3 regions of the Peribacillus sp. FSL R5-0717 genome follow, and region 1 is predicted to be linked to each of the others. Evidence: riboswitches for the same ligand, from Rfam matches in the RefSeq annotation. Region 1 holds a riboswitch; each other region holds the start of a gene.
The links. A riboswitch is a leader RNA that binds a small molecule or an ion and turns the genes downstream of it on or off. The one in region 1 is predicted to bind cobalamin.
Positions count from the first base shown of each region.

Region 1 (10,797 bases):
GTTTCCACACAGCGTGGCAAATCACTGCTGTGAATTTTTTCATACTGTGGGTAAGAACCCCTTAAGTCCAATATTTCCTTTTCTCCTTCGGCACTTAATGGAGAATCCGTCCAGCCTAAATAGGCCCTTCGCTCATTCGCTACTGTCAGCCCATGGCGAAGTAGTGTAATAGCCACAATATCAGCCATAACCAAAGCTCAACCCCTTCCACGGATGCCCCCAGCACATCCCCCGTTATCCCACCGAACCAACTGACGACTTTACGTTTTATATAAACCAGGAAAGTCATTGCAGCCAGGCACATGATGAAAAATAAGGTGACAAGCTTAGAATCGATGGTCCAGGCAATCGCCAGACTTACAAGGAGGTACAGCCAATAAATGGGCAAACTGCTTTTCGTACCTGCACTTTGAAAAAAAGCACCGAGCCCCTCTTTTTTAGCGAGCGGCATTTGGATGAGTAAATAACCCATCACACATTTGCTTAAGAGCGGAAGGGCAATGATCAAGAAGTATGTCCATTCATTTACCCTTTCGACAATTTCATAGATAAATAGAAACCGTGCGGCCAATAGGACTATGACGGAGATGACACCGAAGGCACCTGTCCTGGAATCCTTCATGATTTCCAATCGCCGCTCTTTATCCTGATAGGAAAAAAAAGCATCACTTGCATCGATCCAGCCATCGAGATGCAAGCCTCCCGTTAATGCCATGGTCAAAAACCAAAGGAAAAAGGCAATCGAAAGCGATGACAATGGGGTCCATTCCACAAGTGCATACAAAACGCCGCCCAATATCAAGCCTAGCAAAAGACCTACTAATGGAAAGGTTTGAATGGCACGGTGAATATACTTCTTCTCCATCGGAAGCTGCTTCTTTATTGGAAAGACCGTAAAGAACTGCAGGTTAATTAAAAATCCGATCACTCCGCTCATTCCTGCATGCCCCCTTTCTTCCGCAATGGAATTCCCGCTTCCACTAGATAGGCTTCATCGGCCAGCCCGACGATCGTTTGATGAAGCAATCCCAGTGTTTTTCCGTAAATATGAAGGAAATCATCCTGGAAAATCGGTTCCTGCACCAATTCATTGCTCACGACAATTAAACAATTGGATTGTTTTTTTATCTCATTGATTCCGGTTATTATTTTTGAAAAAACGCTATTTAAGAATTCTTCTTCAAGCGGAAGGCCAGGGCCAAATAGTTCGTTATCAAGCAGGGTTGTCAGACAATCGAGCAGAATTATGGAATCCTGATCAATATCCGCCCCTATTCTTGTAATATCCGTTGCGTATTCGGAGGTCTTCCACGCAATCGGGCTGCTTTCCCTATCTTTCCGGTGCCTAAGGATGCGTTCACCCATTTCAACGTCACTGACTCGGCCGCAGGCGAGGTAATGCAAGTTCCCATCCATCTGGAGTGCATACTCCAGGGCTTTTCTTTCCGCGAAGCTGCTTTTTCCAGAACGGACACCCCCGGTTATAAAACAGAGCCTTGCTTTCTCCACTGTCTTACCCCCTCCATCAGTGCTTCGTTATCATGTTCACTCTTCACTGCAAACCGAAGCCACCTTCCATCCAAGCCCGGAAAATTATAGGTATGGCGCGGTACGATTCCTTTTTTCAGCAAAAAGGGGAAAAGGGATAAAGATTCATCTTTCACCAAATAAAAATTAACTGTGCTATCGGAGACATCCAACCCCTGCTCCTCATAAAACCGGAATAGTTTTTGCTTTTGCCATGCAATATAGTCTCTTGTTTTTCTCATATAGGCTTCTTCTGCAAGACAGATTTTCCCTACTTCAAGTGCCACATGGTTGACGCTCCAATGCGGTTTATAATTCCTTACCCGTTTTATGATGTCAGGTGACGCAAGCAAATAGCCTAGTCTCAAACCGGGGATCGCAAAGATTTTAGTCATTGATCTTAATATGAGTAAATGTGGAAATGCATTGATTAAAGAAGCATAACTAAAGGCATCCTCCGTGAAATCATAAAAAGCCTCATCCAGGACAACCAGGCAATCCGCTTTTTGGCATTCCATGATCAATTCCCTAACCGTATCCCGCTTAAATGAAACTCCCGTCGGATTATTGGGCGTACATAAGAAAATGGCATCATATTCGGGTAGTCGCGGAATCAAACGTTCCAGGTCCAATTGCCACCCAGGAGCATCAAGCTGGTGAAAATCGACCTTACATCCTGCTGCCAAACAAGCTTCAGCATATTCCGCAAATGCCGGCTGTATGATCAGCACCCTTTGATTGGCTAATCCGTTCGCTACCAGCATGATGATTTCAGCACCACCGTTCCCCATCAAAATGGATTCCTTGGGAAGTGCTTCTTTTTTTGCAATTAATTTTGTCAGTTCAATGGCATGCGGATCTGGATATTGAAGGATTCCTTCAAAAAACCCAGACCACTGTTCCTTTATGCGTAAAGGCGGACCCAATGGGTTGATGTTGGCACTGAAGTCGAGAACAGATTCAGGCATTTCGATTTTCAGCGCTTCATAAAGATAATGAGGATTAGAGCCATGAGAAGGTAACGTCAAGAATAATTCCCCCTAACCATAGCATCAGCAGAAATAGAAAAGATGACCGATGCATGATGGTAATCGTTTGTGGTATATGTTTTGCTTCCAATCGAACAAGCGGAACTCCCATCCTCGCACGGTCGGAAACAATTCCTTTGTACATATTACGGCCTCCAAGCTGTATTCCCAAAATCGCAGCAACGCCTGCTTCACACCACCCGCTATTCGGGCTTGGATGTTTTTTTGCATCATTGAATAATATCTTCCATCTGGCGCCGAATCCATGATAGCCGGATTTCGAGCTCAGCAACATCAGGAATCCGGTGAGGCGGCTGGGTATCCAGTTGACGATATCATCGAGCTTGGCTGAAGCCCATCCGAATTGCCCATATTTATCATTCTTGTACCCTACCATGGAATCGCAGGTATTAATCGCCCTGTACACCATCGCGAGCGGCGCACCGCCGATAGCTGCCCAAAATAATGGCGCTGTAATCCCATCACTGGTATTTTCCGCTACGGTTTCCACGGTGCCCCTGACGATTTCTGGCTCATCAAGATCAGCCGTATCACGGCCAACGATATAGGAAAGCTTTACCCTCGCTTCAGGGAAATCCCGTTCATTAAGCGGAAGGCAAACATCCATCCCAGCTTGCTTCAAGCCCTTCTGAGCTATCGTTGTGGAAATGACAACAGCTTCCCAAAGGATACCTGCAAGCGGATGGATTAGATAAGCCAAATAGACGGTAAGAAGTGTAATCAATAACACCGCCGATAGGACGATGATCAACATGAAGAGCCCTTTCCGTTTCTTATATGCCCCTTTATTGAATGCCAGGTCCAACTTGCTAATCAGCGTTCCTATCCATTTGACTGGATGCGGCCAACTTGGCGGATCTCCAATTAATAAATCAAGGAAGAACGCCAGCGTAACCGCAAAAAGATGATGATAAATCATAATTCCTCAATCCGTTTCCGATTATTCGTCAATGCTTCCACTGTACAATCATATACACCGCGGCTGATCAGCTTCCCTAACGGAGTGATGGTGCCTGCATATTGAAGCTTTGCCCCTCTTTGAGTTGCCGCAATCAACATGCTGTCTGTCGATGTTCCTGTTGCACAAGTATTTGTCACCTTATCCATGACAAGCAAATCATGAAGCGCTTTTACTTTTGCCTCGGTCGCAGTCACTATACTGTGGATATATGCCTCTTCTGCCAAATGCCCATTTACGAATATCCATGTATTTATCGTTCCTGGAGCGGAACTCCAAGAATGCCGGTCAGCTAATGAAGCGTCGATGGCATTCCCCACACCGGCCGTCACAATGATAAAAACCGAGAAATCTTCAGCTCTTAAAAGCTTGAAAGCGACCGTATCGAGAAAGACAGCTGTCATCATCCCTACCGTTTCCTGAGGCTCAAAACCATGAGCTGTTAAATAGTCGGCCATTTCAACATGATGATCCTCGCAATCATAACCATGATGGACGTGCCTATTCACAAAATACTTATGCCAGCCCGTCCCCGAACCAGTCACCCCAGAAGACATCGTTCTAAGCGGGATCGGAGACTTCAATTGAATCATCTCAGATCCGACTGTCAAATAAGATTCATCAATTTCCAACGGGATAGTATCCTGGCCATGCTTTTCCGGAACGATGAACATTTGCGGTTTCGGAAGGGCGGGATGCGGATGTTTTTCGATCGTCGTATGATATACACCCTGAATCCGTTCCTGTTGAAGCACTTCATTCGGGACATCAACAACCTGAATCTGCCCTTTCTCAAGCAGCATAAGCCGATCACAATATAATCCAGCCAAATTCAAATCATGAAAAATTGAAATAACGGTCAACTTCTGCTCTTTTGCCATTTTCCTCATTAGATCAAGAAGATCTTTTTGGTAGGAAAGATCCAAATGGTTCGTAGGTTCATCCAAAAAAAGGATTTCCGGCTCTTGGGCAAGGGCCTGTGCCAGCAGGACCCTCTGTCTTTCCCCTCCTGATAATCGATCGAAATGAAGATCCTGAAAATCAGCTACTCCCGTTTGTTCCATCACCCGCTGGACAATCGATTCATCTTCTGCGGACCAACTATGGAACCAACCTGATTGATGGGCATATCGCCCAAGCGAGACCGTCTCTTTTACTGTATAGGAGAAAGCTAATGAGGAATGTTGAGGGAGCACGGCAATGACCTGTGCAAGTTGCTTTGACGAATAATCCTTCAAATCCCTGCCGCTTATCCGTACGCTTCCGCCTTTATAATCAAGCACCCCGCTAAGCATACTTAAAAGCGTCGTTTTCCCGCTGCCATTAGGACCAAGAATCCCGAATAATTCCCCCTTATGTACATCAAAAGAGACAGAGTCCAAAACAGCTTTGTTGTGATATCCACCTGTTAACCCTTTTACTTCAAGCATCCGTTTTACCCTTCTCTCCGTCTCTTTAATAAAATCAGCGCAAATGCAGGTGCCCCGATAAGTGAGGTGATCACCCCGATCGGCAGTTCCGATGGGGCAATGATCGTTCGTGCTACAAAATCGGCCAATATCAAGAATCCGCCTCCTATCAGCAATGACAACGGAAGCAAATGTTTATGGTCAGGTCCCCAAATCTTTCGAACAAAATGAGGAATGACCAATCCTACAAAGCCAATCGCCCCTGAAACGGCAACGGCTGCCCCTGTCAATGTCGAACCGGCTATCAAGATCCACATTTTCCGCCGCTTGACATTCACACCTAAGTGTTTTGCCCGGTCTTCCCCGAAAGTCATCGCATTCAATTCACTTGTATTCATGATCAAGGTCAACGAACCAATGATAAAAAACGGCAAAATGATTACGATATAATTCCATCCGCGCATTGAGACGCTTCCCATCAGCCAGCCGATGATTTGTCTTAATTCGTCACCCGTCAGCGCAATCATCAATGAAATGAAGGCACTTAAAAACGAGCTGAAAATGATTCCCGTTAAAATGATCGTTTCCACTTTCATCGATCGATCCATTTTTTTTGCAAAAGTCAGTACGCAGAGCATCGTGAGCACTGAACATAAGATACTCAATGCCGGAAGGGTATATAAACCGATGAATGGCAGTGATATATTCAAAAATATCGTCAATACGGCTCCGACCGATGCTCCTGATGAAATACCTAATGTGTAAGGATCAGCGAGCGGGTTCCGGAGCAGTCCCTGAAAAGCCGCACCCGCAATCGCAAGTGATGCCCCAACCAAACCAGCGAGCAGCACCCGCGGCAAGCGGATGTTCATCACGATATTCGTAAGCATCACATCCGGATCGGCAGAAATCGGCAAGTGGAAAATCTCCTTGCCGATTATTTGCATAAGTACGGGAATCGGTACTGGCACCGAACCAAAGGAAATGCCTATCGTCATTGCGAATAACAAAATGAAAAACGCAATCAAATAAGCAAACGCCCATTTAGTTGTCAAATTGGTTCGGATAGACTGCTTTGGCAAGTTCCTCTACTCCCTCTATTAAGCGTGGACCGGAACGGGTCACCAAGTCAGAATGGACATCAAAGACTTGGCCATCCTTAACAGCATTTACGTCTTGCCATCCTTTTCGGGCCGTCACTTCACTTACTGCATCTTTCGTATAATAACCATACGTTGTAATGATGACATCAGGATTTGCAGCAATCATCGACTCTTCATCAATTTTTGCCCAACCGTCCAAATCAGCAGCGGCATTATCCGCTGAAATAATAGTAAGCATCTCATTCATGAAAGTATTTTTCCCAGGTGTGTATATTTCCGGTGAAGGCGAAACTTCCACTAAAACGGTCTTCCTATCCTCTTTCTTTACGGATTTGGCTTTTTCCTGGATATCTTTGAGCTTCGTTTTCATATCCGCAACGATTTCATTTGCCTTATCATGTTCTCCCGTTGCCTTTCCAATCATTTCAATAGATTCATAGACTTGGTCAAAGCTTTGTGCATCGTTGACTACGAGTACATCTATTCCGGCATCCTTAAGCTGCTGTAAACCCTCATTTGAATTATGGGCACTTGATGCATGCGCAAGAACAAGGTCAGGCTTCATGGAGACAATCAGCTCCGTGTTCATTTCCATTCCGCCTACTTTTTCAATTTCTTTCGTTTCCTCCGGGTAATTATCATTGTCGGAAACACCAACGACCTTTTTACCCAAACCAAGTGCAAAGACCACTTCCGTATTACTTGGTATCAACGAAACGATTTTCTTCGGTTCTTTTTCTATCGTAACTTTTTCCCCACTTGCATCTTTAATCGTAACCGGGAAAGCTTCGTGTTGTGCATGATTCGTTTGCTCTTTTTCTTTTTCTTTTCCTTCATCAGCAGCACCGCAGCCTACCATCATGCCTGCAGTAAGTAACATCAACAGTATCAGACCAAAAATCTTCTTCATTTTCATTCCCCACAATCTTTTTATTTAATTTCTTTATATCCAACAGAGAAAACCAATACTGGAAGATACCCCAAAAACAAAAAGCATCTCCCGTTAAACGGAAGATGCTTGCATGGCAACAATATCAATACGGACTCTTTCTTAGGGTCTGCCACACACCTTCCCATCCGCGTAGGTTACAGGTGTACGAATTCTGGCAGGTCTCCTGGCTCATGGTCATCGTCAACGGCACCTTCCCATATCTCATACAGTGGTACACAGCCGTCAGCTCCCATATACAGTGGCGGGACCGCGTTGGCATTTCACCAACTTCCCTTTTAAGTCATTAAGACACCAAATCGTTCATATGTATATAATTTTCACTGCCTTCATTATACACCATGTAAGAATCGATTATTATATGATTTTTCTGAACAAGTGCGAAATGCCCCTTCCACCTTCAATGCTTTGAAGCATTTTCAATCAGCGACGCAAACCCATTGATCGATAACCCTGGTGAAATCCGAACTCGATGCAGAGCATGCATCCCTTGGTCGCTTGAAGCTCCCCCAGGTTCGGTAGTGACTGCCATCTTATATCCAGCTTCTTCTGACAGCCTGAGACTCTCTTCGTTATACCGGCCAACCGGATAGGAAAGCACTGTCGTGTCCTGGTCGAGGATATGGTCGAACAGCACCTTCGACTGAACCATTTCGGCTTCTTGCTGCTCTGCCGTCATGCGGTTCAGCTCCAAATGGCTGATGGTATGGCTTTCAATTGAAATCCCATCCCTGCTCATCTCCAACATTTGATTTTCAGTCAGGTGATGACCTTTATCAATGGACTTCCCAATCATGAAGACAGTTGCTTTCATATCATTTTCTTTTAATATCGGGAATGCCTCCGTGTAGTTATCTGTATAGCCATCATCAAAAGTAATCCAGACGCACTTCTCACTTGGCATCCGATTCACGGTTAAAACGAGGAATGCTTCTTCAGGGGATAATGTATAGTAACCATTCTCCCGAAGCCAAGCCATCTGTGATCGGAATTCCTCCCTTGGAACCAGAAGGCCATTCCCTTCAGAAATGCTGTGATACATCAAGATCGGAAGCTGGACCGGGGACTCGGCCTTTAACCAGTCTCCCGTATCGATTTGCCCCTCCGTATCCTGCCCGGTCCCATTCTCAGCCGCTTCGGCCACTTCAATGTCATCTTCCGCAACCGGTGCAGCCGTCTTTGTGCCTATCCCCTCTAAAATCCATTGTGTGCATCCAGGTAAAATCAAAACCCCCAGCAATGCCGCCATTCTTAACACTCTATATTTTTTCACTATCATTCTCCTGATTTTTTATAGTATAATAGTACCAGAAAACCAATGAACAATAAAGTATTCCATTTAATGAAAAAAGAGGAAAAATGAAAGCTTAGCGACACGCTAAGCATTTATGAGGATTTTTTTTCATAAGTATGTGCTATTAGCTTGAAAAGTTTGCCTATAAGAAATATAATAAATAAGTCGTCGACTTTAATATATGTCCCAGTAGCTCAGCAGGATAGAGCGACAGCCTCCTAAGCTGTAGGTCGTAGGTTCGATTCCTATCTGGGACGCTAAAGTTTATAAGCCCTGTTATAATGCGGTTTCTCCGTGTTGTAGCAGGGTTTTTTTCTGTTGATTTTTTGATGGGAAACGCAGGTCTCAATTATTACATCAAGCCATATAGATTTAAAATCTGATTGCAAACTATGCATAAAGGTTGGAAATATTGGCGAACAACCATACAACTGTTTGAAACTAAAAAAATTCTTATTTATCACGTCGATATATACAAATACTGATTTCTGGATATAATCATGTTTTTTTATAATATATGTTTTAACCTGTCCCATCCGGGTATACAAATACTGTAAGACATTCTCACCAAAGGAGATGATAGTGCATGATTAGTACAATCAGAAGCCAATGGAACAAAGAGAATGACGCAGCGGTGTTTAGTCCCGGTGATCAGCGTTAGAGTCAATTGAAGAGTTGGATGATAATCAAGCATGGGAATTACTAGTCTTCTCATCCAAAGGAGGAAGATACGATCATGAGTATTTACAGCCTATGGAATCCAGAGAATGATGAAGCAATTTTCAGTCCGGGTGATCAAAAACCATTCAGTACGCTCATACGAGTAGACTCGGATAAACACACACACACTGACAAAACACTTGAATATGAATTACATGGCACCGTACTGAATGAAATTTAGTCGTAGCAGGAATATACCGAAAAAGGATGGAGCGATTGCTCCATCCTTTTTCTTTTATTTATCTAATTTCAGTTTCGCCAAGGCATCTGCCAATGCAGTATTGATCGGCTCTTCTTTATTTTGCTTTTTCATATAATTGGATACTTCATTTTTGGATACTTTTTGATTTTTATTTTGACCTCTTCGTTTATTGTAAGAAGATAGTTTTTCGTGAAAACCGCACTTACAGGTGAATGTCTGTGCTTCTCCTTGACCGCGCATTTCCATCTTTTTATGACATTGCGGGCATCTGGCATTTGTTACACGTGAAACACTTTTTTTGTGGCCGCAATCACGATCTTGACAGACAAGCATTTTTCCCTTTTTACTATTCACTTCCAGCATCAGCTTGCCGCAATCAGGACATTTCGTTCCTGACACGTTATCATGCTTGAATTTTTGGTCACTATTTTTGATTTCATGGACGATATTTTTGGCGTAGGAGCGCATATCGCCGATGAAAGCCTGTTTTGGCAGCTTTCCTTTTGCTATCGCAGTTAACTTTCGCTCCCATTGAGCTGTCAAAGCTGGAGAACGCAAATCTTCAGGTGCCAATTGAAGAAGTTGTTTTCCTTTCGAGGTGACATGAAGGCCCTTTCCTCTCTTCTCGATCAGGAAGCTATTGAACAGTTTTTCAATGACATCCGCACGTGTTGCAACAGTTCCAATCCCGCCAGTTTCACCAAGAGTCTTGATGAGCTCTTTGCTTTCCCCTGCCATGAAACGAGCGGGATTCTCCATTGCCGAAAGAAGCGACCCCTCATTGAATGGTTCCGGCGGTTTCGTGTCACCCTCTGTTTGTTTCACAGTCGAAATGGTTAATCTGTCACCTTTTTGAACGTTCGGAAGCAGTTGCTCCGCAAGGCCATCTTTAGCTTCTTCCTCATCGAATTGGTGATCATAAACTTCCTTCCAACCTGACTTCAGGATGACCTTCCCTTTTGCCATGAACATCTCCTGCCCCATTTTTGCGGTGATGGTCGTTTGTTCATATTCAAAAGGCGGCATCAATACAGCAAGGAACCTTTTAACGACCAAATCATAGATTTTCGATTCTTTGTCGCTCAGTTTTCCCGGCAGCGGCGTTTGCTCAGTGGGGATGATTGCATGGTGATCAGAAACCTTGCTATCGTCCACGAACGATTTATTTGTTTTAATCGGGCTGCGCAGGATCCTCGATGCATACTGGGCATATGGTTTAATGCTTACAGCCTGCAATCTTTCTTTTAGCGTATCAACCAAATCCGTTGATAAAAAGCGTGAATCCGTCCTTGGATAAGTCAAGACCTTATGGCTTTCATATAAGCGCTGCATGATCGATAACGTCTCCTTCGCCGAATAGCCGAATTTCTTATTGGCGTCCCGTTGAAGTTCTGTTAAATCATATAAAGAAGGGGAAAAACTTTTCTTATGTGCCTTGTTCACTTCAACCACTTCTGCACTTTTCCCCTTAACGGCTGCAAGAACCTTTTCTACCTTGTTTTTATCAAAAGTGCGGATATCTTTTGATTGGGCATCTTGCCAGACGAGGCGCAAATTGGGTTCTGCAATAGCCGAAACGCCATAAT
Region 1 covers NZ_JBBOOF010000001.1:2,474,412-2,485,208, forward strand. Annotated here, with positions in the region: gene NYE65_RS12070 (histidine phosphatase family protein) at 1-188, opposite strand, end outside; gene cobS (adenosylcobinamide-GDP ribazoletransferase) at 146-937, opposite strand; gene NYE65_RS12080 (bifunctional adenosylcobinamide kinase/adenosylcobinamide-phosphate guanylyltransferase) at 934-1,509, opposite strand; gene cobD (threonine-phosphate decarboxylase CobD) at 1,482-2,555, opposite strand; gene cbiB (adenosylcobinamide-phosphate synthase CbiB) at 2,530-3,495, opposite strand; gene NYE65_RS27235 (adenosylcobinamide amidohydrolase) at 3,492-4,208, opposite strand; partial or broken gene NYE65_RS27240 (heme ABC transporter ATP-binding protein) at 4,215-4,964, opposite strand; gene NYE65_RS12100 (FecCD family ABC transporter permease) at 4,970-6,025, opposite strand; gene NYE65_RS12105 (ABC transporter substrate-binding protein) at 5,988-6,962, opposite strand; cobalamin riboswitch at 7,135-7,309, opposite strand; gene NYE65_RS12110 (polysaccharide deacetylase family protein) at 7,396-8,244, opposite strand; tRNA gene NYE65_RS12115 (tRNA-Arg) at 8,473-8,546, shown strand; gene NYE65_RS12120 (hypothetical protein) at 9,026-9,190, shown strand; gene NYE65_RS12125 (DNA topoisomerase III) at 9,245-10,797, opposite strand, start outside.

Region 2 (10,797 bases), 920 kb from region 1:
GGGGGAAATATTAGTAAACCCGAACAATAGTCCAAGTTTTGATAGATTGAAAGAAAGTGTATAAATGTATATAAATGTATCCATATCATATCATTTAAATATTCAGAAATCAATTTTTTATACAATGAGGTGGATGCTGTGATTGATGGGATTTTTGTGAAGATTGGCTTCAAATGCTAATATTAAAGATTTATTACAGGTAAATAAGAAACCCTCAAGATAGATGCACATCCTGAGGGTGTATAAAAAATGCATAATTATGCTGATTCGATTTATTATATTAGGTTTTTGAATGCATGTTCAACCGCTTTTAGAGTATAAGCGATATCATCATCCGTGTGAGCGATTGTCAAGAACCAGGCTTCGTATTTGGACGGTGCCAAATTGATTCCCTGATTGAGCATGAGTTTGAAGAACTTGGCGAACATTTCGCCATCCGTATTTTCCGCCTGCTCATAGTTTTCAATTTTTTCTGTCGTGAAATAAATCGTCAATGCCCCTTTAAGGCGGTTGATGGTGATCGGAACATTATATTGGCCAGCCGCTTTCAGGATACCTTCTTCAAGGATTTTCCCCAGGCGGTCAAGCTCTTCGTAAAGCCCCTCTTCTTTAAGTACTTCTAAGCAAGCTATCCCGGAAAGCATGGAAGCCGGATTTCCTGCCATCGTACCAGCTTGGTAGGCTGGTCCCAGAGGTGCGACAGAATCCATGATCTCTTTCTTACCGCCATAAGCACCAATGGGAAGCCCGCCCCCGATGATTTTTCCAAGCGCGGTCAAATCGGGTTGAATTCCCAAGTAGTCCTGTGCCCCTCCATACATGAATCGGAACGCTGTGATGACCTCGTCGAAAATGACGAGTGATCCGGCTTCATGAGATAATGAAATGACTTCTTCCAGGAAGCCAGGACTTGGTTCCACGATTCCAAAGTTGCCGACGATCGGTTCTACCAACACGCCTGCAATTTCATTGCCCCATTTATCAAGTGCTTCTTTAAATGAACCGATATCATTGAAAGGTACCGTTATGACTTCTTGTGCAATGCTTTTTGGAACGCCTGCAGAGTCCGGTGTACCTAGAGTGGACGGGCCGGAGCCTGCAGCGACGAGAACAAGGTCGGAGTGTCCATGGTAACAGCCTGCAAACTTGATGATCTTATCGCGCCCTGTGTAAGCGCGGGCAACACGGATGGTGGACATGACTGATTCGGTGCCTGAATTGGTGAAGCGGACTTTATCCATGGATGGTATGGCTTCCTTCAGCATTTTGGCAAATTTGACTTCATGTTTTGTCGGAGTGCCGTATAAAACGCCGGATTCCGCTGCTTTAACGATAGCCTCCGTAATATGTGGATGCGCATGCCCTGTGATGATCGGGCCATATGCAGCTAAATAATCGATATATTTATTGCCATCAACATCCCAGAAATAAGCCCCTTTGGCATGATCCATCGCAACTGGCGAACCGCCGCCTACAGCTTTGTAAGAACGGGATGGGCTGTTAACCCCGCCAACGATATGTTCCAATGCCTCTTTATGTAAAAGCTCCGAATTTCTAAATTCCAATCTTAAAACCTCCTATAAATATAAACATATTTCCCCTTAATCATAGCACTTTTCTCTCTGGAAATCTGGGGTCGAAGGCTAGGAAATGTGATTCGTAACCTGGTGGAAACGCAGCACCCCCAGAAGAATCAGGATTCCGGGCCAACATTTTTTGGGGGGGGGGATCCCAAAACTCCTGTTATGAAAGTAAGGATGGCCAAGATGGTGTCAGGATTTTCGATGTCGAAGGATTGGCGGTTCATTTCGCCCTGGGCTCGGTAATAGATTAGCTGCCCGGTTCCTTTCTCTTCATTAATGCGAAGGTGGAAACTGATGGGTGTGCTTTCGATCGACCCGCTGGAATCCCTTTGGATGACCTGGCATATTAATTCACCGTACTCATCTTCATAAAGGAAGTCATATCGAAGATCGAAAACGACCTTTTCAATTTGGGATAGTAATAATTTTTTGATATTCATAGCATACTTGTCTCCTTTATATATGTATCTGGTACAATGGCCATTTCCTCCCTGAAAATGGTATATGGCATCCAAGCATTTTTATTGTCTAAAAAGGTTGGTTTGGATAAACTAATTCATTAGGACAAGAGATTACGGAGGATGTAACAGGATGAGTGATGCAATTCAAGTGAAACAGCTTCGGAAGGAATTTAAGTCGGCATCAAGCCGTTCAGGGCTAAAGGGTGCCTTCCGGGATTTACTTACCAGAAATTATAAGGTCGTCCCTGCCGTCAATGATATCAATTTTACTGTAAAAAAGGGTGAGATGGTAGCTTATATCGGGGAAAATGGTGCAGGGAAATCGACCACGATCAAAATGCTGACAGGTATTTTGGAACCGACAGCAGGCGAAATCACGGTCAATGGCATGAATCCACATAAAGAGAGGGAAAAGTTCACACAGACTATCGGAGTCGTATTCGGTCAGCGCTCACAGCTTTGGTGGGATATTGCGGTTCAAGAATCGTTCCGGCTGTTAAAAAAGGTCTATAAGGTAACGGATGAACAATATAACGATCATATGGAACATGTCATCAAGACGCTTGATATCGGTCCTTTGCTGGACAAACCAGTGCGTAAACTTTCGCTTGGTCAGCGAATGCGCTGCGAGCTTGCGGCAGCCTTGATCCATAATCCGCCTTTGCTGTTCCTGGATGAGCCGACGATTGGACTTGATGTGCTCGTGAAAATGAAGATTCGTGAGTTCCTGAAAGAAATCAATGAGAAATATAATACGACAATCCTTTTGACCACCCATGATTTAGGGGACATTGAAGCATTATGTGAGCGTGTAATCATGCTTGATGAAGGACAGATCATCTATGATGGGGAATTGCAGAGTTTAAAAGATAACTGGGCAGAGGAAAAACAGATCCATTTTCAATTCATCGAGCCGATCGCATTGAAGGAATTGCAATCATTAGCGCTCCCATTTACCGCTAACTGGGTTCATGATGAAAAAAATCAAACTTATATTGCCTTGTTGAAAGAAGAAAGTGATCATATTTCACAGCTTGTTTCGGCTGTCGTATCTCATTTTAAAATAAAAGACATCAAAATTCATGAAACGTCCATTGAAGAAATTGTTCGCAACATTTACGAAGAAGGCACTGTGTGACTCTCTTATCATTAAGAAACAACGTGTCTATCAAGAAGGGGGAGGGCCATGGGGAAGTATCTTGCCATGATCCGCATGCGTTTTTTGATGATGCTTGCGTATCGAACGGATTATTATACCGGCATTTTAATTTATAGCATTAATATCGGTGCTTATTATTTCTTATGGAATGCGATATATGGAGAAAAAAGCTCCATCGAAGGACTTTCAGGTATGCAGATGACAACCTATGTTGCAGTTGCATGGATGGCGCGCGCTTTTTATTTCAATAATATTGACCGCGAAATCGCCACTGAAATTAAAGACGGAAAGGTCGCCATTGAAATGATCCGGCCTTATAACTATTTAGGCATGAAAACGATGCAAGGACTTGGGGAAGGGATATTCCGTTTCTTCTTCTTCTCGATTCCGGGGATGCTGCTGGTTGCTTTCATTTTTCCTATTGAATTGCCGCGCGATCCGGCTGTGTGGGGGATCTTCGGCATTTCCTTGCTGTTCAGCTTCATCATCAATACACAAATTAACTTATTGACGGGAATCACTACCTTTTTCTTATATAATAATGCCGGATTGATCCGCGCTAAAAGGGTTATCATTGATTTATTTTCCGGTCTGCTGCTGCCAATCAGTTTCTACCCGATATGGGCGCAGGAAGTGATGAAATATTTACCCTTTCAAGGGATCAGCTATGTACCAAGCATGATTTTTACGAATGGGTACAGTTCAGGCGAAATTGGCATGGCGCTTTTACAGCAGTTAATTTGGTGCATCATTCTCATAATACCGATTCAGCTTTTATGGATAGTCGCAAAAAAACAGCTGATTATTCAAGGAGGTTGACGGGATGTTTTATGTATCGATGTTTTTTCAATATGTGAGTCAGTATATGAAAACAAGATTGCAATATAGAGCGGATTTCTTCATGGAAATCCTATCAGATCTGCTGAATCAGGTCGTGAATCTGGTATTTATATTGGTCGTTTTCGGGCATACCCAATTTTTAAGCGGCTGGAGCCGTGAAGAAATCATATTCATTTATGGGTTTTTCCTTATTCCATTCGCCCTTTTTTCTGCCTTTTTCAACATTTGGGATTTTAATGACCGCTATATCGTCAAAGGTGAAATGGACCGGATATTAACAAGACCGATACATAGCCTTTTTCAAGTCATTTTAGAAAGAATCGAGCTTGAAGCGTTATTTGGTGTTGTAACCGGTTTGATCATCATATTCTATTCGGCGATTTCATTGGATTTGCAGCTTGCGTGGTATGACCCGATTCTTTTCATCGTTTTTGCAATAGGCGGGGCACTTGCCTATGCAGCCATATTCGTTGCGATAGCAAGCATTGGGTTCTGGTCGGATGCGAAAACATCCATCATGCCAATGATGTACAATATCGGGAACTACGGGCGCTATCCTGTAGATATTTATAATAAGGTCATCCGTTTTGTCCTTACATGGGTGCTGCCATTCGCGTTTGTCGGTGTCTATCCGGCATCTTATTTCCTAAGAAAAGAAGAATGGTATGCATATGCATTTGCCACACCTGTAATTGGGGTTGCCTTTTTCGTGATATCCATTTTCATATGGAATCAGGGAGTGAAGAGATACCGCGGGGCAGGGAACTGAAAGAACCCCTTCAACAGATTCATGTTGAAGGGGTTTTTGTTTAGTTCCGTTTTTTCTTTCTTTCGATATATCTTGCTTGGGCTTGAACATATTGCTGTTTTTCCTCTTCCGTTTCCGGAATGACCTGAGGTACGTTTGTCGGCTTACCGTCTTCATCAATGGCAAGCATCGTTAAAAAAGCGCGTGCCGTAAGCTGTTTTTCACCTGTTAATAGGTTCTCTCGCTCCACTTTCACGAATACCTCCATTGATGTGCGATGAGTACAGGTGACATAAGCTTCAAGGTTGATCGCGTCCCCTGTTTTGATGGGGGCCAAAAAATCAAAAGAGTCGCTTGAAGCAGTCACAACGGGTTTTCGACAATGTCGCATAGCGGAAATGCAAGCTATTTTATCGACATAGGCCATTACTTTTCCGCCAAAGATGGTATTATGATGATTTGTATCCGGTGGAAAAACAAGGTCGGTTAAAAAAGTCCGTGACTGCTGTGTTGGATGGGCAACGTTCTTTTCAATCATTTGCCTGCTGGTTTACTAAAAGGTTTTTACGGACGACTTTTGCTGCTTCGACCATGTTTTTCAGGGAAGCGACGGTTTCCGGGATACCCCTTGTTTTCAGGCCGCAGTCGGGATTGATCCAAAACTGGTCTTTATCCAATACCTTGATGCCCCGTTCAATCATATCGACCATTTCTTCCACTGCCGGCACACGCGGGCTGTGAATATCATACACCCCCAGGCCAATGCCTTTTTCATATGTTTTTTCCTCGAATGCGGAAGCGAGCTCCCCATGACTGCGGGATGTTTCGATGGAAATTACATCGGCATCGAGGGAGGAGATGACATCCATGAAACTGTTGAAGTCGCAATAGCACATATGCGTGTGAATTTGGGTTGTATCCTCCACGCTTGATGTGGATATCAAGAATGAATTCACTGCCCAGTTCAAATACTCGTCGCGATCGCTTTTTTTCAATGGCAGACCCTCTCTAAGTGCAGGCTCATCAACCTGAATCATTTTAATTCCAGCAGATTCCAAGGCAATGACTTCTTTTTCTAAAGCGAGCGCCAGCTGATAGCAAACATTCTCCCTGGAAATATCATCACGGACGAAAGACCAGTTCAAAATCGTAACAGGACCTGTCAGCATTCCCTTCACCGTCTTCTTCGTCAGTGATTGTGCGTATACACTTTCCCTGACTGTCATCGGTTCGATGAAATGGATGTCGCCGAAGATGACTGGCGGTTTCACGCAGCGGGATCCATAGGATTGTACCCAACCCTTTTCTAAAAAGATGAATCCACCTAATTTATGACCGAAGTATTCAACCATATCAGTCCGTTCGAATTCCCCATGAACGAGAACATCTAAACCGATTTCTTCTTGGATTTCGATCCACCTGCCGATTTCTTCGTTAACGAATGTTTCATATTGCTTGGCTGTCCATTCTCCTCTATTGAATTTCCCGCGTGCTTGTTTAACTTCAGATGTCTGCGGAAAGCTTCCGATCGTAGTCGAAGGGAGAAAAGGCAATTTGAAAAATTCCTGTTGTTTTTGGTAACGGTCTTTAAATGGAAGCTGACGGCCGGCGGTCCTGTTTTTAACCTTTTCGACATTGGATTGTACAGACCCGTGTTTTCGGATATTCGAATTGGCTAACGTTTGAATCGTAAATTTATTGGCATCGACTTTTTCGGCGATTGCTTCAATGCCTTGATTATTCCCTTTGACCAAAAGTGTGATTTCCTCAAGTTTCTCATCAGCGAAAGCAAGTGCCTCTTTCACTTCTTTTGAAAGGGCGGTTTCATTACGAACGGTCACCGGGACATGAAGCAGGGAACAAGAGGGTTGTAGCCAGATTTGGTCCTCGGCTACCTGTTTCTTAAGTGTCTCGATCAATTCGATTTTTTTGGATAAATCAGATAGCCAAATGTTTTTTCCGTCAATCACACCCGCTGCAAGTACTTTGTCCTTCGGGAAACCGAATGCCTCAAGGTTACTTAAATTCCTCCCTTTATCATGTACAAAATCAAGACCGATCCCTTGGACTTGTAATTCGATGACTTCTTGGTAATGTTCCACCGCATCAAAGTATGTTTGTAGCATGATGTTCAGGTTTGGTGCTGCTTCATTCAGTTTTTCATAGAGGTAAGTAACGGTTTGCATATCATCCTTGGAAATGGATGAAACAAGGGAAGGCTCGTCCATTTGTACCCACTTCACGCCTTCTTGCTCCAACTCCCGCAGGATTTGCGTGTATAGGGGAAGCAGGCTCAGGATGATGCCAGGGATTTCTTCTTTATTGAAGCCTTTTGAAAGGGAGATGAAAGTATAAGGTCCGATCAACACGGGCTTCGTTTCAATCCCTAGCTTTTCCTTGGCTTCCCGATATGCTGTAAGTGGTTTATTTTCTGTTAAAGTAAGCTGCGCCAGTTTTAATTCAGGGACAATATAGTGATAGTTCGTATTGAACCATTTCGTCATTTCTGAAGCGATTTCATCATTGTTTCCCCGGGCCATTGAATAATAAACGGAAAGGGGGACACTTCCGCCTTCATAAGCTGAATAACGTTCAGGAACAAGACCGAACATGACGGACATATCGAGCATTTGATCATAGAAAGTGAAGTCGTTTACAGGGATGATATCAATGCCCCGTTGCTTCTGTTTTTGTAAGTTGCCTATACGGATGGCCTTTAGTTGTGCCGTAAATTCCGCTTTATCGATTTTACCTGACCAGTATGCTTCCAATGTACGTTTCCATTCACGATCTTCCCCGATTCGAGGGTAACCCAAACTGCTGCTCTTCAAAATTCCCATCCTCCTACATTCAATTGATCGAACAATAAAAAAAGCATTCCTAACCGTCAAAAAAGAAAGTTAGAAATGCTTAAAATAATAAAGTTGCATGCAAAATGCCCCTTACAATTATAAGGTCCCTAACACCTCCCTATCTCCCGTAGGTTAAAACAGTGTTGTCGAAATAGGCAGGTCTCCTGACTTAGGGAATATCATTAGCGGCTGGCCTTCCCGATCCGTTGATCAGTGGCATATCGAAAGACGCTAACATTCCCATTACAGTGGCGGGACCGTGCCGGAATTACACCGGACTTCCCTTTTAATCCTAATGAAAATTAGGAACCTATTTCCACATATGAAATTTTGTAAAACCTGCCTTGTTAACTGTTTGCAGGTCAAAGATTTATAAAATAAAAACTATTATAAAAATTTAGACAATCTTAACATATCCGACCAAAAGGGTCAACATGGAAAAAGGATTAGGGAAAGTTTCCGTTTAATGCGTTTGTCGGTGATAAGGCTGATTCCTAAAAAGAATATATTGTTTGGACAGGGAGTATGTATAGAGGAAGTGGCGTTTTGAAATGGGGCGTGGGGGATGACTTTCTACATCTTGATTGCAGGGATCATTTTTTGCATGGTGATGAGCATTCGTACGTTATTTCTTGTTGAGTCGAGAGGAAAGAAATTTTCTCTTGAAGATATGCTGTGGCTTGGCAATTTATATGCGACGATATTAGTTGGATTTGCACTGATATATTTATTATACGAGCTTCAGAATCATTCGGTGATTCTTGATATGGGCAATCGGTTGGATGGGACTTTCTATGAGCAATTGAAGACTTCTTTTTATTTTAGTGCGATGACGATGTTTTCTGTAGGGTATGGAGATATAGCCCCGATTGGCATGGGAAGGATGATAGCTACCATTCAGGCCTTCATTGGGTATACACTGCCGGCAGCGTTCGTGATTCGTACGGTGATCGATCTGGAGCAGAAAGATAGGAAGGATAAATGAAAGTTGTGTTTCTTTCGATTATTGGGTACTCTTACCATAATGAAAGAAATGGAGGGTTCAATATGACTGTTAAAATTGGCGAAAAAGCACCTGATTTCAAACTCCCTGCAAACAATGGTGAAATGGTTTCCCTATCGGATTTTAAGGGGAAAAACATTGTATTATATTTTTACCCAAAAGACATGACGCCAGGTTGCACGACGGAGGCCTGTGATTTCCGGGACCATAATGAGCAATTCGAGGAATTGAACGCGGTCATCCTTGGTATCAGCCCAGATCCAGCGGCACGTCATGAAAAATTCATCGAAAAACATGGATTGCCTTTTCTGCTGCTGGCTGACGAAAATCATGAAGCGGCTGAATCATTTGATGTTTGGCAATTGAAAAAGAACTTCGGCAAGGAGTATATGGGCATTGAACGTTCAACTTTCCTGATTGATAAGGCTGGAAATGTAGTCAAAGAATGGCGTAAAGTAAAGGTTAAAGGCCATGTCGAAGAAGCGCTTGAAACTCTTCGCGAATTCGAAAAATAAGGGATAGGCAGATGAAGGATGAGAGGATAACGAAGCTTGCAGCCAGGCTGGTTCATCATTCGATACAATTACAGCCTAAAGAGAGAATCCTCATACGGGGGCATATCAACACGAAACCATTATTAAAAGAGTTGATTGATGAAATATACAGAGTGGGTGCTTATCCATATGTGGAACTCGAGGACGATGAGATAAGCCGCCACCTGTTACTAGGGAATGTGAAGGAGCAGCTTGACACAGCTTCACAATGGGCCTTGAAGAAATATACGGATATCGATGCGGTCATCATCATCACTGGGGAAGAAAACAATGCGGAAATGACTGATGTTCCCATCGAGAGGCACCGTCTTCAAGGGGAGGCCATGAATTCCCCTACACTTTTTTATGTAAACAACCGACGTTGGGTCTTACTTAATTATCCCACCAAGGCATCAGCGCAAAAAGCCGGCATGACCTTCAATAGATACGAAGACTTTCTTTTGAACGTATGCACGATGGATTACGGGAAAATGGAGGCGGCTTTGAAGCCGTTAAAACATTTGATGCAACGTACTGACAAAGTCAGGATCGTTTCACCAAGGACAGATTTGACCTTTTCCATCAAAGGCATGCCGGCCGTCATATGTGCCGGAAAAAAGAATTTACCGGATGGGGAAGTATTTACGGCACCCATAAAAGATAGTCTCAATGGAAGGATATCCTTCAACACACCCACAACCTATGAAGGAATTACCTTTAGTGATATAGAATTAAACTTGAAAAAGGGGAAAATCATTAAAGCGACTTCCAATCGTGATCTTGAAATGAACCAAATTCTGAATATTGATGAAGGGTCCCGGTTTATAGGGGAGTTCGCTATTGGAATCAATCCATACATATTGGAACCTATGGACGATATTTTGTTCGATGAGAAAATAAGCGGGAGCCTGCACTTGGCTCTTGGGCTTGCCTATGATGAAGCGGATAATGGAAACCGGTCATCGATACATTGGGATATGGTCTTGATCCAGCGTCCGGAATTTGGGGGCGGTGACATCTATTTCGACGACGTCCTGATCAGAAGGGATGGCTTTTTTGTTTTGCCGGAATTACAAGCATTAAACCCAAATTCTTTAAAATAAAGCCTTTTTTAATAAGGATGAGGCTTTTGTCCAACTCAAAAAGGGGACACCCGAATATGCTTTATTAAGGGAATACCTCCTCAGAGAAAGTTGCGCGGGACACATAGAGCCCGTGTTTTTTTATGTTAATAAAAGGGGGAGATAAACATGTTAATACTTTCGACTGTCATTCCGAATGAAGGTATCCAAATGAAAATGATGAAAGCTTTTCCTGATTTGAACTTCATTTATCAAAAAGAATGGAAAGGTGGGCCGCTTCGTGAAGCGGAAATCTTAATTACATATGGTGAAGATTTAACTGAAGAAATCATTGAGAAAGCAGCGAACTTGAAATGGATCATGGTCATGAGTGCAGGGATGGAACTATGCCATTTAAAGCCATCGAGGAACGAGGCATTATGGTGACCAACGCAAGAGGCATACATAAAATCCCGATGGCCGAGTATACGATAGGGATGCTTTTGCAATATGAAAAGAAATTGAAGCTGCTTATGAAGAATGAAAAAGAAGAATTG
Region 2 covers NZ_JBBOOF010000001.1:3,394,639-3,405,435, forward strand. Annotated here, with positions in the region: gene NYE65_RS16370 (glutamate-1-semialdehyde 2,1-aminomutase) at 276-1,565, opposite strand; gene NYE65_RS16375 (hypothetical protein) at 1,694-2,023, opposite strand; gene NYE65_RS16380 (ABC transporter ATP-binding protein) at 2,175-3,182, shown strand; gene NYE65_RS16385 (ABC transporter permease) at 3,231-4,022, shown strand; gene NYE65_RS16390 (ABC transporter permease) at 4,027-4,812, shown strand; gene NYE65_RS16395 (acyl-CoA thioesterase) at 4,853-5,329, opposite strand; gene metE (5-methyltetrahydropteroyltriglutamate--homocysteine S-methyltransferase) at 5,322-7,631, opposite strand; cobalamin riboswitch at 7,781-7,972, opposite strand; gene NYE65_RS16405 (potassium channel family protein) at 8,209-8,628, shown strand; gene bcp (thioredoxin-dependent thiol peroxidase) at 8,691-9,161, shown strand; gene NYE65_RS16415 (aminopeptidase) at 9,173-10,282, shown strand; gene NYE65_RS16420 (hypothetical protein) at 10,430-10,687, shown strand; gene NYE65_RS16425 (D-2-hydroxyacid dehydrogenase) at 10,648-10,797, shown strand, end outside.
Region 2: another riboswitch for cobalamin. It lies ahead of metE (5-methyltetrahydropteroyltriglutamate--homocysteine S-methyltransferase); the one in region 1 lies ahead of NYE65_RS12105 (ABC transporter substrate-binding protein).

Region 3 (10,797 bases), 1.2 Mb from region 1:
TCGTCATGGTCGACCTTGTTAAAGATCATGGCTTGAACTATTTACTTGCTGCAACCATATTGACTGGTTTGCTGCAAATTTTACTAGGGGTTTTAAAAATCGGGAAATTAATGAAGTTCATTCCGAAGCCAGTCATGACTGGTTTTGTGAATTCTTTAGCCATCTTGATTTTCACGGCACAGCTCACCCATTTCGTGGGCGAAACATGGATCATGTATGTCATGACAGCCGTTTCATTAGCTATCATTTATCTTTTTCCGCTGATCACGAAAGTCATACCTTCACCACTTGTCGCCATCATATTCATGACGATCGTTGCAGTTACCACGGGGGCTACGGTGCGGACGGTTGGGGATATGGGGCAATTGACCGAAGCGCTTCCGATGTTCATGCTTCCAGACATCCCTTTGACCTTCGAAACTTTGGCGATCATTTTCCCTTATTCCATTGCCCTTGCGTTTGTTGGACTGCTTGAATCGTTATTGACGGCTCAAATTGTCGATGAGATGACTGACACGGACAGTAATAAGAATAAGGAAGCCAAAGGCCAGGGGATTGCGAATATCATCGCCGGATGTTTTGGCGGCATGGCAGGATGTGCGATGATCGGCCAATCCGGTATCAACATTAAATCTGGTGGAAGGGGCAGGCTCTCGACATTTGTAGCGGGCGCATTCCTTATGGTATTAATCGTGGTATTGAATGATGTACTTATCAAAATACCGATGGCTGCACTTGTCGCAGTCATGATCATGGTTTCAATCGGGACATTTGACTGGTCTTCCCTAAAGAGGCTCACTAGAGCTCCTAAGTCGGATGCAACCGTGATGATCGTGACGGTCCTCATTGTCCTTTATACACATGACTTATCAAAAGGCGTATTTGCCGGAGTGCTTTTAAGCATGATTTTCTTCTCGGCTAAAATTTCTAAAGTGGCAGTAGAGAAAACGGCAGACATCCAGGCTAAGAAAATCACTTATCGTATCAGCGGACAAATATTTTTCGCTTCTGTCCAGGACTTTGTTTCAAAGTTCGACTTCAAGGAAAAAGCCGATGCAATCATCATCGACTTCTCCCATTCCAAGATCTGGGATGCTTCAGCAGTCGGTGCTGTCGATACGGTTATTCTTAAATATCAGCTCTTGGGAATACCTGTCCAAGTCCAAGGACTCGATGAAGAAAGTTCTACATTGCTTGAAAAACTCGCCACCTCAGAAAGTAAAATATCTTAAAGAAGTAAAATTCTGCTGAATAGAAACTTTTCAAACCGACAAAATAGATAACATGAATCATTTCCTTTTGAAAGGAGCGAAAAGCATGACACCCGAGCAGGATTATACGGCAGCAAATCTGTCACCGGATTTATTGAAGGAACTGAAAAGCTTTGAAAGCAAACTTGGCGAGGAAGCCAATAAAGAATTGATTGTCATCGCCTATGAAAAAGAAAAGGAATCTTTAAATTAAGAAAAAAGACTCAAACACCCTTAATGGGATGGTTGAGTCTTTTTTTGAATGTACAGAAAAAGGGTGCCCAAGTTTTTAACGAGCAACCCTTTTCCTGTATTATTTGCTGAATACGTCGGTTAAGACCGGCACGATTTGTTTTTTACGCGATACAACGCCTTCCAAGACGGCGATGTTATTGTTTAATGAAACGTCATATGCCTTTTCAACCGCATATGCCGCTTTACCAAGAGCCAAGGCAACGGAATCATTAGTCAGGATATCCGTTACGACGAATAGGAACAAGTCCAATTCCTTCACTGCGATGACCGCTTCAATCGCTGCTTCCAATTCTGCTTGCTTAGCAAGGACTTCGTTCGGATCAACGGCATTGACCTGTGCTATTTCCACTTTAGCCATTCCCATGGAGAATTCCTTGGCATCAAGAGTGATGAGCTGGGCAATCGTTTTGTCGCTTAAGTCAGCTCCCGCTTTCAACATTTCCAAGCCATATTTTTCAGCGTCGACTCCTGCAATGGCAGCCAGTTCCATTGCTGCTGCAACGTCCTGCTCCGTGCAAGTCGGGGATTTGAACAATAAAGAATCGGAAATGATGGCAGACAGCATAAGACCTGCGATTGCTTTAGGGACTTCAATGCCGTTTTCTTTATAAATTTTATTTAAGATGGTTGCCGTACAGCCAACTGGTTCTGCACGGTAATATAATGGATCGCTTGTTTCAAAGTTAGCGATACGGTGATGGTCGATAACTTCCAACACACGGACTTGGTCAATATCTTCAGCACTTTGCTGGCGTTCGTTATGATCGACCAGGATTACGCCATCAGCTTCCCCTGCAACTTTTTCCACAAGACGGGGAGCATCGAATTTGAATTGGTCCAATGCATATTGAGTTTCACCATTCACTTCACCCAGACGAACTGGTTCAGCGTTGATACCTAGCTGTTTTTTAAGATCTGCATAAGCGATTGCTGAACAGATTGTGTCTGTATCCGGGTTTTTATGTCCAAAAACTAATACTTTTTCCAAGATTTTATCCCCTTTTTCATAAATATTTTTCCGCGAATCCCCTCAGTGCAATAACGGAGAGCCACCTTTACTAGACACTTTATTTTAACACAAAATCCCGTAAAATCAGCGCTTGATTTATCCATTCCCCCATAAAATCTTTCATTCCCCCACCCTCTTCCATCACTTTGTCAATAGATAAGGGTTGGTTTTTTTCAAATATATTAGTTGAATTATCATCGTATATGGCTTACGATAATATAAGCAGAAATACTAGATATTGATTACATAAACAATTCCAATAACTATATATAGAATTTTTATAATCCAAGGTGCCAGTGATGGCTGAAAAGGGAATCCGGTGTAAACCCGGAACTGTCCCCGCAACTGTAAATGTGACGAAATGAGAAAACCACTGTATAGCTCTCTATACGGGAAGGACTCAAAGTAGGATGATCATGAGTCAGGAGACCTGCCTTGAATTTTTCACGTTTCTTATTCTTCGGGGATTGAGATGATGAAACGATAGTATAACGGCTATTTTTTCATGCCTCATTTATTCTATCGTTTGATCCGCTCAATTCTTTGGGCGGTTTTTTTATTTTAGCGGAAGTTAACAAGGAGGATTATTAATGACTCAAACATATAACTCTACCATAAGTGAAAATGACACAGAAGCGAAATCCATCCAGCTTGAGATGTTATCGAAGGAATTCGAAGGCCGTCTCGATATGGAAAAGTTCAAAAAGCGTTTTACAAAATGGCTTGATCGCAAAAGTGACTCAACCGAAGAACAGGCATCAAAAAAACTGATTCAGCTCGCTCTTGAAGGCGTGGATATCGATGCCCCGGATTGGACTTTCGTTGCTGCAGCAGAACTGTTGAATACAATGTATAGGGATGCACAAGCCAATCGAGGTTATGAAGGCAAGAGTTATGGCCCGTTCTATGAGCTGATCACAGAACTATCCCAGCTATCGGAAGGTCAGCGTTATCCCATTTATAAACCAGAACTGCTATCTTCATATACAAAAGCGGAAATTGAGGAATTGGGATCGGTGATCGACCCGGAAAAAGATAAATTATTCTCTTACATAGGCATCTACTTATTGAATGACCGTTATCTGGCCCGCCCAAAAAAGGACAAGGTCTTCGAACTGCCGCAAGAACGTTTCATGATCATCGCGATGGAAATCATGCGAATGGAAAAAACGGAGCACCGCCTGCAACTGATAAAAGAAGCATACTGGGCCATGTCCAACCTTTATATGACCGTTGCGACTCCTACACTCTCCAATGCAGGTAAAACACATGGACAGTTAAGCTCCTGCTTTATCGACGCAATTGAAGATTCCATCGACGGAATTTACCTATCAAACTACGATGCGGCAAAAGTATCTAAATTCGGCGGCGGTGTCGGTCTTTACGTCGGTAAGGTTCGCTCGCTTGGTTCCGATATCCGCGGTTTCTCTGGAAACAGTTCCGGCACGACGCCCTGGATTCGACTATTCAACCAGACAGCTGTAAGTGTCGATCAATTGGGGCAACGTAAAGGTGCCATCGCGATTTACTTGGATGCCTGGCATAAAGATATCATGAGCTTCCTCGATTTGAAGACTCAAAACGGGGATGACAGATTAAAAGCACATGATATTTTTACAGGTGTATGCATACCGGATTTATTCATGGAGGCTGTACGCGACAGAAAAGAATGGTATCTTTTCGATCCGCATACCGTTAAGCAAACCCTTGGATTTTCACTTGAAGATCTTTATGACGAAAAGAAAGGCGAAGGAAGCTTCAGGAATCATTATGCACTTGCTGTCGAGGCCGCAGAAAATGGCACGCTTCCAAACTATAGCTTTGAAAAAATCAATGCGATGGACATCATGAAAAGCATCATGATTTCTCAATTAGAAGAAGGCGTACCGTATATGTTCTACCGCGATGAAGTGAATCGGAAGAATCCGAATAAACATAAAGGTATGATTTATTGTTCTAACCTTTGCACGGAGATTGCCCAAAACCTAAGCCCTTCGACGATCACGGATGAATATGAAACAGAAGATGGAGATGTTGTTGTGGTTCGTAAAAGCGGCGATTTCGTTGTCTGCAACCTTTCATCCATTAACTTGCCCCGAGCGGTGGGCAGCGATGTTCTGGAAAGATTGATTCCCATTCAGATCCGTATGCTGGACAATGTCATTGATGTGAATAATCTTCCTGTCAAACAAGCATCCATCTCGAACAAACGGTACCGGGCAATTGGTTTAGGAACGTTTGGATGGCATCATTTACTTGCCACACAGAATATTTATTGGGAATCCGATGAGGCTGTTCGCTTTGCAGATGCTTTATACGAAAAGATCGCTTACTTAACTATCAAGGCATCCAACGAACTGGCCAAGGAAAAAGGATCTTACCCATACTTTGAAGGTTCTGATTGGCATACAGGGGACTATTTCGAACTGCGTGACTATACAGATCAAAAATGGCTGGATTTAAAAGCAGACGTGCAGGAGCACGGAACCCGTAATGGCTATTTAATGGCGATTGCCCCCAATTCATCGACAGCCAAAATCGGTAATTCCACGGATGGAATCGATCCTTTGTATGAAATTGAATTTTACGAAGAAAAGAAAAACTTCAAATTCAAGGTGACCGCACCAGGCTTGACGCCAAATACGTATGAATATTATAAAAAGACGCGATTCAATTTGGATCAACTGGAAAGCATCAGGCAAAATGCAGCCCGCCAACGCCATATTGACCAAGCAATCAGCTTTAATCTGTATGTACACAATACAATCAAAGCGAAGGTCCTTTTGGATATCCATTTAACGGCATGGGAAAGCGGGTTGAAATCAACGTATTATGTTCGTTCGACGTCTTCCGAATATGACAATGCCTGCGAAAGCTGTTCAAGTTAACGTCAATCATGACCCAGTAATCTATTCTTAAAGGAGTTTTCACGAATGACCAATCATATAAAAAAAATTCGGATGCTCGAACCGACGCATCCAACAAAGGCAACCGGTGTTTTCAAAGGAGAAGCTTCAGGCTTCCTCCTTTGGAACGATATACAGTATGAAAAATTCTATGATACCTATACACAGCTCATCAATAACTTTTGGAAGCCTTCGAGCGTGAACATGATTCAGGATAAAAAGCAGTGGGGCGAATTGGATGAAGATATCCAGGACGCTTTTCTCGATATCCTTACGATGATTGCTGGAATGGACAGTCTTCAAACGCCAACTTTAGTAGAGATCCTTCGGTACATAAAAGATCCGGCGGCAAAAGCTATCCTGGCCAACATGGCCCAGCAGGAATCGATCCATAATGAGTCTTATTCCTATATCCTTGCTTCCTTGATTCCGGTAGGCAAGCAAAAACAGCTTTTCGACCGCATCAAAGAACATCCTGAAGTGATTAAGCGTAACCAACCGATCGTTGATGCTTATCAAACGTTCGTGGACGATCCCAGCCCTCAGCATTTATTCGAGGCACTGATCCATTCAACGAACCTTGAAGGGATTTATTTCTATTTGGCTTTCGCCTTTTATTATAATCTAGGACGCCAAAATCTAATGACCGGTTCAGCTACGATGATATCCTATATTCATCGCGATGAAATGGTCCATTTCGATTTCATTGGCATGCTCGTTCAAATCTTGATGTATGAATATCCTGAGTTAAATAATGAAGAAAACACGAAGTTCATCTATACAACGATTGAAAAAGCAGTCGAACTCGAAAAGGAATGGTCTGAATATATGCTCGAAGATATCCAAACGAAAGCCGATCTCGATTTGGAAGAATTCAATGAGTACATCGAATATATCGCCAACAAACGGTTACGTATGCTAGGCCTTGAAAATTTGTATAAAGAGTATGGCGAGAACCCGATGCCATGGATCAAAACGTTCGATGATGAATCCATCGGCCTTACCAAAACCGATTTCTTCGAACAGAAGTCAAGGACATACAGTCAAGTAAATGCCAGCAATGGGTTCGATGAGCTGTAAAATCGCCATTGTCTATCATTCTGCCGGCGGCAATACAAAAGCGCTTGCCGAAGCCCTCGCTGCCCTTTTACCTGAGGCTTTCTTATATCGAATGAATGAATTCGATTTACGTACATTGCCGGATTACGATGCCTTGATCGTCGGCACCTATACATGGGGCAATGGGGAGCTTCCCGCTAAATCAGCAGCCTTTTATAAAGAACTGGAACAGTTGCCTATTGCTCGCCTGAAAACGGGAGTCTTCGGCACTGGCGAAACCAATTATAATCATTTTTGTGGGGCGGTCGATCATTTCCGGGATATGTTATTTGCCAAGAGCCAGTTATTGGTGACATTGAAGATAGAACAGATGTATCAAGAATCAGACCTGCACAGACTTCAAAAGTTCGCTTCGCTATTCCAGAACTGACTGAAAGGGGATTGCGTTTTCGCATATCCCCTTTCAGTGTTTTTTTTAAAACTTGGCTCCCTCAATCATAGCAACGGTAAGCATGAAGTATAATGGAGAAAAAAGGAGATGATATCCAATGACTGAGAATATAACCCAGTTCCTTCCTATCCTTTTTATGCTAGTGCTTGTCGCATTCGTTATATTCATCGTGTTTTTCCTGTCAGGGCATTTTAATCGTACTAAACGGATCGAAGAAAAATTGGACAAAGCATTAAAGGAAATCGCCGAAAAAAAGGAAAAATAAAAAGACTCCAAAATCGGAGTCTTTTTTTTATATGCGTTCAATTATTTTTGAACGTTAGCAGCTTGTGGTCCACGAGCGCCTTGCTCGATTTCGAAAGAAACTTCTTGGCCTTCTTCAAGCGTTTTGAAGCCTTCACCTTGGATAGCTGAGAAATGTACGAATACATCGTCTTGGCCTTCAACTTCGATGAAACCGAAACCTTTTTCTGCGTTAAACCATTTTACTTTACCTTGTACCATGATAGTTCCTCCTGTGTTTGGAAAAATCCATTTTATTACTATTTTTGGTTCTGGATAATGTTTCAAGAGGAATCCTATTACAGTAAATCCTTCTATCAAACTTTTCCGAACAAAAATAATTACTCATATTATATCATGGAAAATCCTAAAAAAACAAGATTATCGCCGTAAATCAACCGACAAATTATCCTAAAATTCTACATATTCCTCTTCTTGCTTTGTCGGAAGCCTTCGTCCAATAAGTAGCGCTCCGCCTCAACCGGACTTTCGAAACATTCCTCAAGATTCGACCCTGAATAAACATTCCAAAGCAGGTCTTCCTTTTGAAGTGTAAGCTCTTGCTTTTCAGGGCCAATCCATGCCCCTTCCAACCTAGCGAACTCGTTTTCCTCTTCTTCAATTTCAGCCGGAGGTTCAGATAGGTAATCCACGCTTCTTTGGATCAATTCTTTTAATTCGGCTTCATTATAGTCACGTATATTGATAAACCCTTTACGGTCAGTGTCTTTTTTTCTCATTTGCCCTGCGTAAACGAACCCATTTCCATTGGGATGCAAGTGCTGAACGACGATCTTTTTCTCCTGGACGCTATCTGGATAATGGAAGTTCACACGTCCCAATGAAACGTCTTTTCGCTGTAATTCCGGAAAAGTTTCAATAATGCTCAATTTTTCTTCAAATGTTAACAAATTTCTTCCTCATTTCATTAGTTCATATTGTTTGTCGATTATAACACAGACTGATTAGAAACAATAATCCCCCTCTTCCATTATAATGTAATGAAAAGGAGTGATAGGATTTGATCATGAGAATTCGGGACCTGGAATCAGACTATGGCCAGCAGCTATTTAAACTGCAGAAAGAATCCTATAAGGTGGAAGCAGAAATGATCGGTTTTGCCGATATACCTCCTCTATTGGAAACATATGAACAATTCATACATTGCCATGAAACGTTTTTATGCTATTTAAAGGGTGATGCCTTAGCTGGTGCCATATCTTATACAAAAGAGAATGGCCAATTGCTGATTTGCCGAATGGTCGTCCATCCTGATTATTTTCGGCAGGGTATTGCGGACGCATTGTTGCATGCTCTCCAATTACACGTCGACTGGGAAAAGATATCCGTTTCGACCGGTAAAATGAACCTTCCCGCACGAAACCTTTACGAAAAAAACGGATTCACCCATAAAGAGGACGTAGAAGCGGCACCTCGCTTATTCATAAGCATATACGAAAAACAGCATTCATTTTATGTATGTCACGATAAAAAGCATAATGAATGAAATGACAATGATTACGGCAACCCATAGCCAGGCCAATGTCATATTCCCGGAGTCCATGGCGATATAAATCGCGGTCGGTATGGTTTGTGTCTGTCCGGGAATGTTACCGGCAAACATGAGTGTGGCCCCGAATTCCCCCAACGCACGCGCTGAACTTAAGATGGCACCTGTGACGATCGATTTGACCGCCAATGGGAGGCTTACAAACAGGAATAACCTCCACTCCCCGGCCCCGTCAACCCTTGCTGCATTTTCAATTTCTTCATCTATACCTTCAAAGCCCGTTTTAGCGGATTGGTACATTAGCGGAAAAGCTACCACGGTAGATGCAATGACCGCAGCCCACCACGTGAACATCAGGGGCTGGTCAAAAACCATTTCAATGAATTGTCCCGGCAGTCCATTCTTGCCAAAAATCACGATCAATAAAAACCCAACGACGGACGGCGGCAAAACAAGCGGCAATAATAACGCTGTTTCCAGCAGGACTCTTCCCCTGAATTGCTTTTTAGCCATCATTCGCGCCAGGAAAATTCCTAAAATGAAAACAAGGATACCCGATAGTCCCGCTACTTGTATCGATAGCCTGACTGGTGACCAAAAATCCCCTGTCATGATACTTCTCTCACACCACTATTAAATATCGGCATATGCAGGTCCTTATTCGGTTTCATTACCCAAACCGTTTCTTTTTCATTAAAGGCAGATTCCATTTCATTTTCTCCCTTTCTTTTTAAAATAACATTTAAGTTTATTTTTCTTGACATCTTGCTGACACAAAGGAACGTTAAAGTAAGAGTATCACAAATATAAAAATATTTTCATTCCAATAAACTTGAAAACTTTGAAGGAGTCGATTTTAATGGTAACAATTTATACTACCCCAAGCAGTTTAGCATGTCGTAAAGCAAAAGCTTGGCTTAAGAAGAACGAAATTTCCTTTAATGAACGTAACCTATATTCCCAACCTCTTTCTATAGAAGAAATAAAAGAAATTTTACGTAAAACGGAAGGCGGGACAGATGAAATCATCTCAACCCGTTCCAAAAAATTCAAAAGCCTGAATATCGATATAAATAATATACCACTTAATGATCTTTGCAAGCTTATTCAAGATAACCCGGATTTACTTCGCCGGCCAATCATTTTCGACCATAAGAACTTGCATGCGGGCTATAACGAAGAAGAAATGGGACGCTTCCTTCCAAGGAAGGTCCGTCATGTACAATTATGGCGGGCAATCAGCCAATTAGCTTAATCAGTTAACATTCTGCATAATAAGAGGTTGTCCATTAAATCGGACAACCTCTTATTATATCTTATCCGCTTTCTCTATGATAATCGTGAAGGTGGTGCCTTGTTCATCGCTATCCTTAAGCACAAGATCTCCCTTTTGCGCTTTTGCGAGCATCTTACTGAATGGCAGTCCCAAACCTAGCCCACGTACCTTCAGCTTTTTGTTTTCGCCTCGATAAAATGGTTCGAACACATATAGCTGTTCATGTTTCGGAATCCCCCTCCCGCTGTCCAGAACATCAATGCAGATTCGTTCTTCATCCTTTTCATAAAGATGAATCGCTATTTTCCCTTTGCCGTCAAGTGCATGTCTGGCATTATTCAAAAGGTTAATGACGATTTGCTGCATCCGCAATGAATCAATTTGACCAAAGACCGGTTCATCAGGAACTTTTATCTCCAAAGCGAACGCTTGATCATTATCTTGGGTCACCTGCCAGCGATAGGCGATTTCCTTGATGAATATATTGATATTCTCTTTTTGCACCTGGATTTTAAAAGCGCCTGCCGATATGGCATTATAATTGAGTAAATCCTCTATCATACCTTGTAAACGCTGAGTTTCCTTTAAGGAAATATCGAGGAATTCCTTACTTTGCTCTCCCTTGACGACATCATCCTTAACCGCTTGTATCAGTCCGCTAATGGAAGTGACTGGCGTTTTCAAATCATGGGTTACGCCCGCGAGCAATTCCGCCCGCAACTTCTCCATGACCTTCAATCGATTGGTCATTTCCTTAAATGATTCTATCAGTTCATAAATTTCTTCTTCCTTGATTTCC
Region 3 covers NZ_JBBOOF010000001.1:3,672,863-3,683,659, reverse strand. Annotated here, with positions in the region: gene NYE65_RS17765 (SulP family inorganic anion transporter) at 1-1,232, shown strand, start outside; gene NYE65_RS17760 (hypothetical protein) at 1,318-1,464, shown strand; gene NYE65_RS17755 (manganese-dependent inorganic pyrophosphatase) at 1,564-2,493, opposite strand; cobalamin riboswitch at 2,786-2,966, shown strand; gene NYE65_RS17750 (ribonucleoside-diphosphate reductase subunit alpha) at 3,105-5,402, shown strand; gene NYE65_RS17745 (ribonucleotide-diphosphate reductase subunit beta) at 5,448-6,500, shown strand; gene NYE65_RS17740 (flavodoxin domain-containing protein) at 6,490-6,909, shown strand; gene NYE65_RS17735 (hypothetical protein) at 7,028-7,195, shown strand; gene NYE65_RS17730 (cold-shock protein) at 7,237-7,434, opposite strand; gene NYE65_RS17725 (hypothetical protein) at 7,632-8,123, opposite strand; gene NYE65_RS17720 (GNAT family N-acetyltransferase) at 8,240-8,719, shown strand; gene modB (molybdate ABC transporter permease subunit) at 8,681-9,334, opposite strand; gene spx (transcriptional regulator Spx) at 9,582-9,977, shown strand; gene NYE65_RS17705 (HAMP domain-containing sensor histidine kinase) at 10,032-10,797, opposite strand, start outside.
Region 3: another riboswitch for cobalamin. It lies ahead of NYE65_RS17750 (ribonucleoside-diphosphate reductase subunit alpha); the one in region 1 lies ahead of NYE65_RS12105 (ABC transporter substrate-binding protein).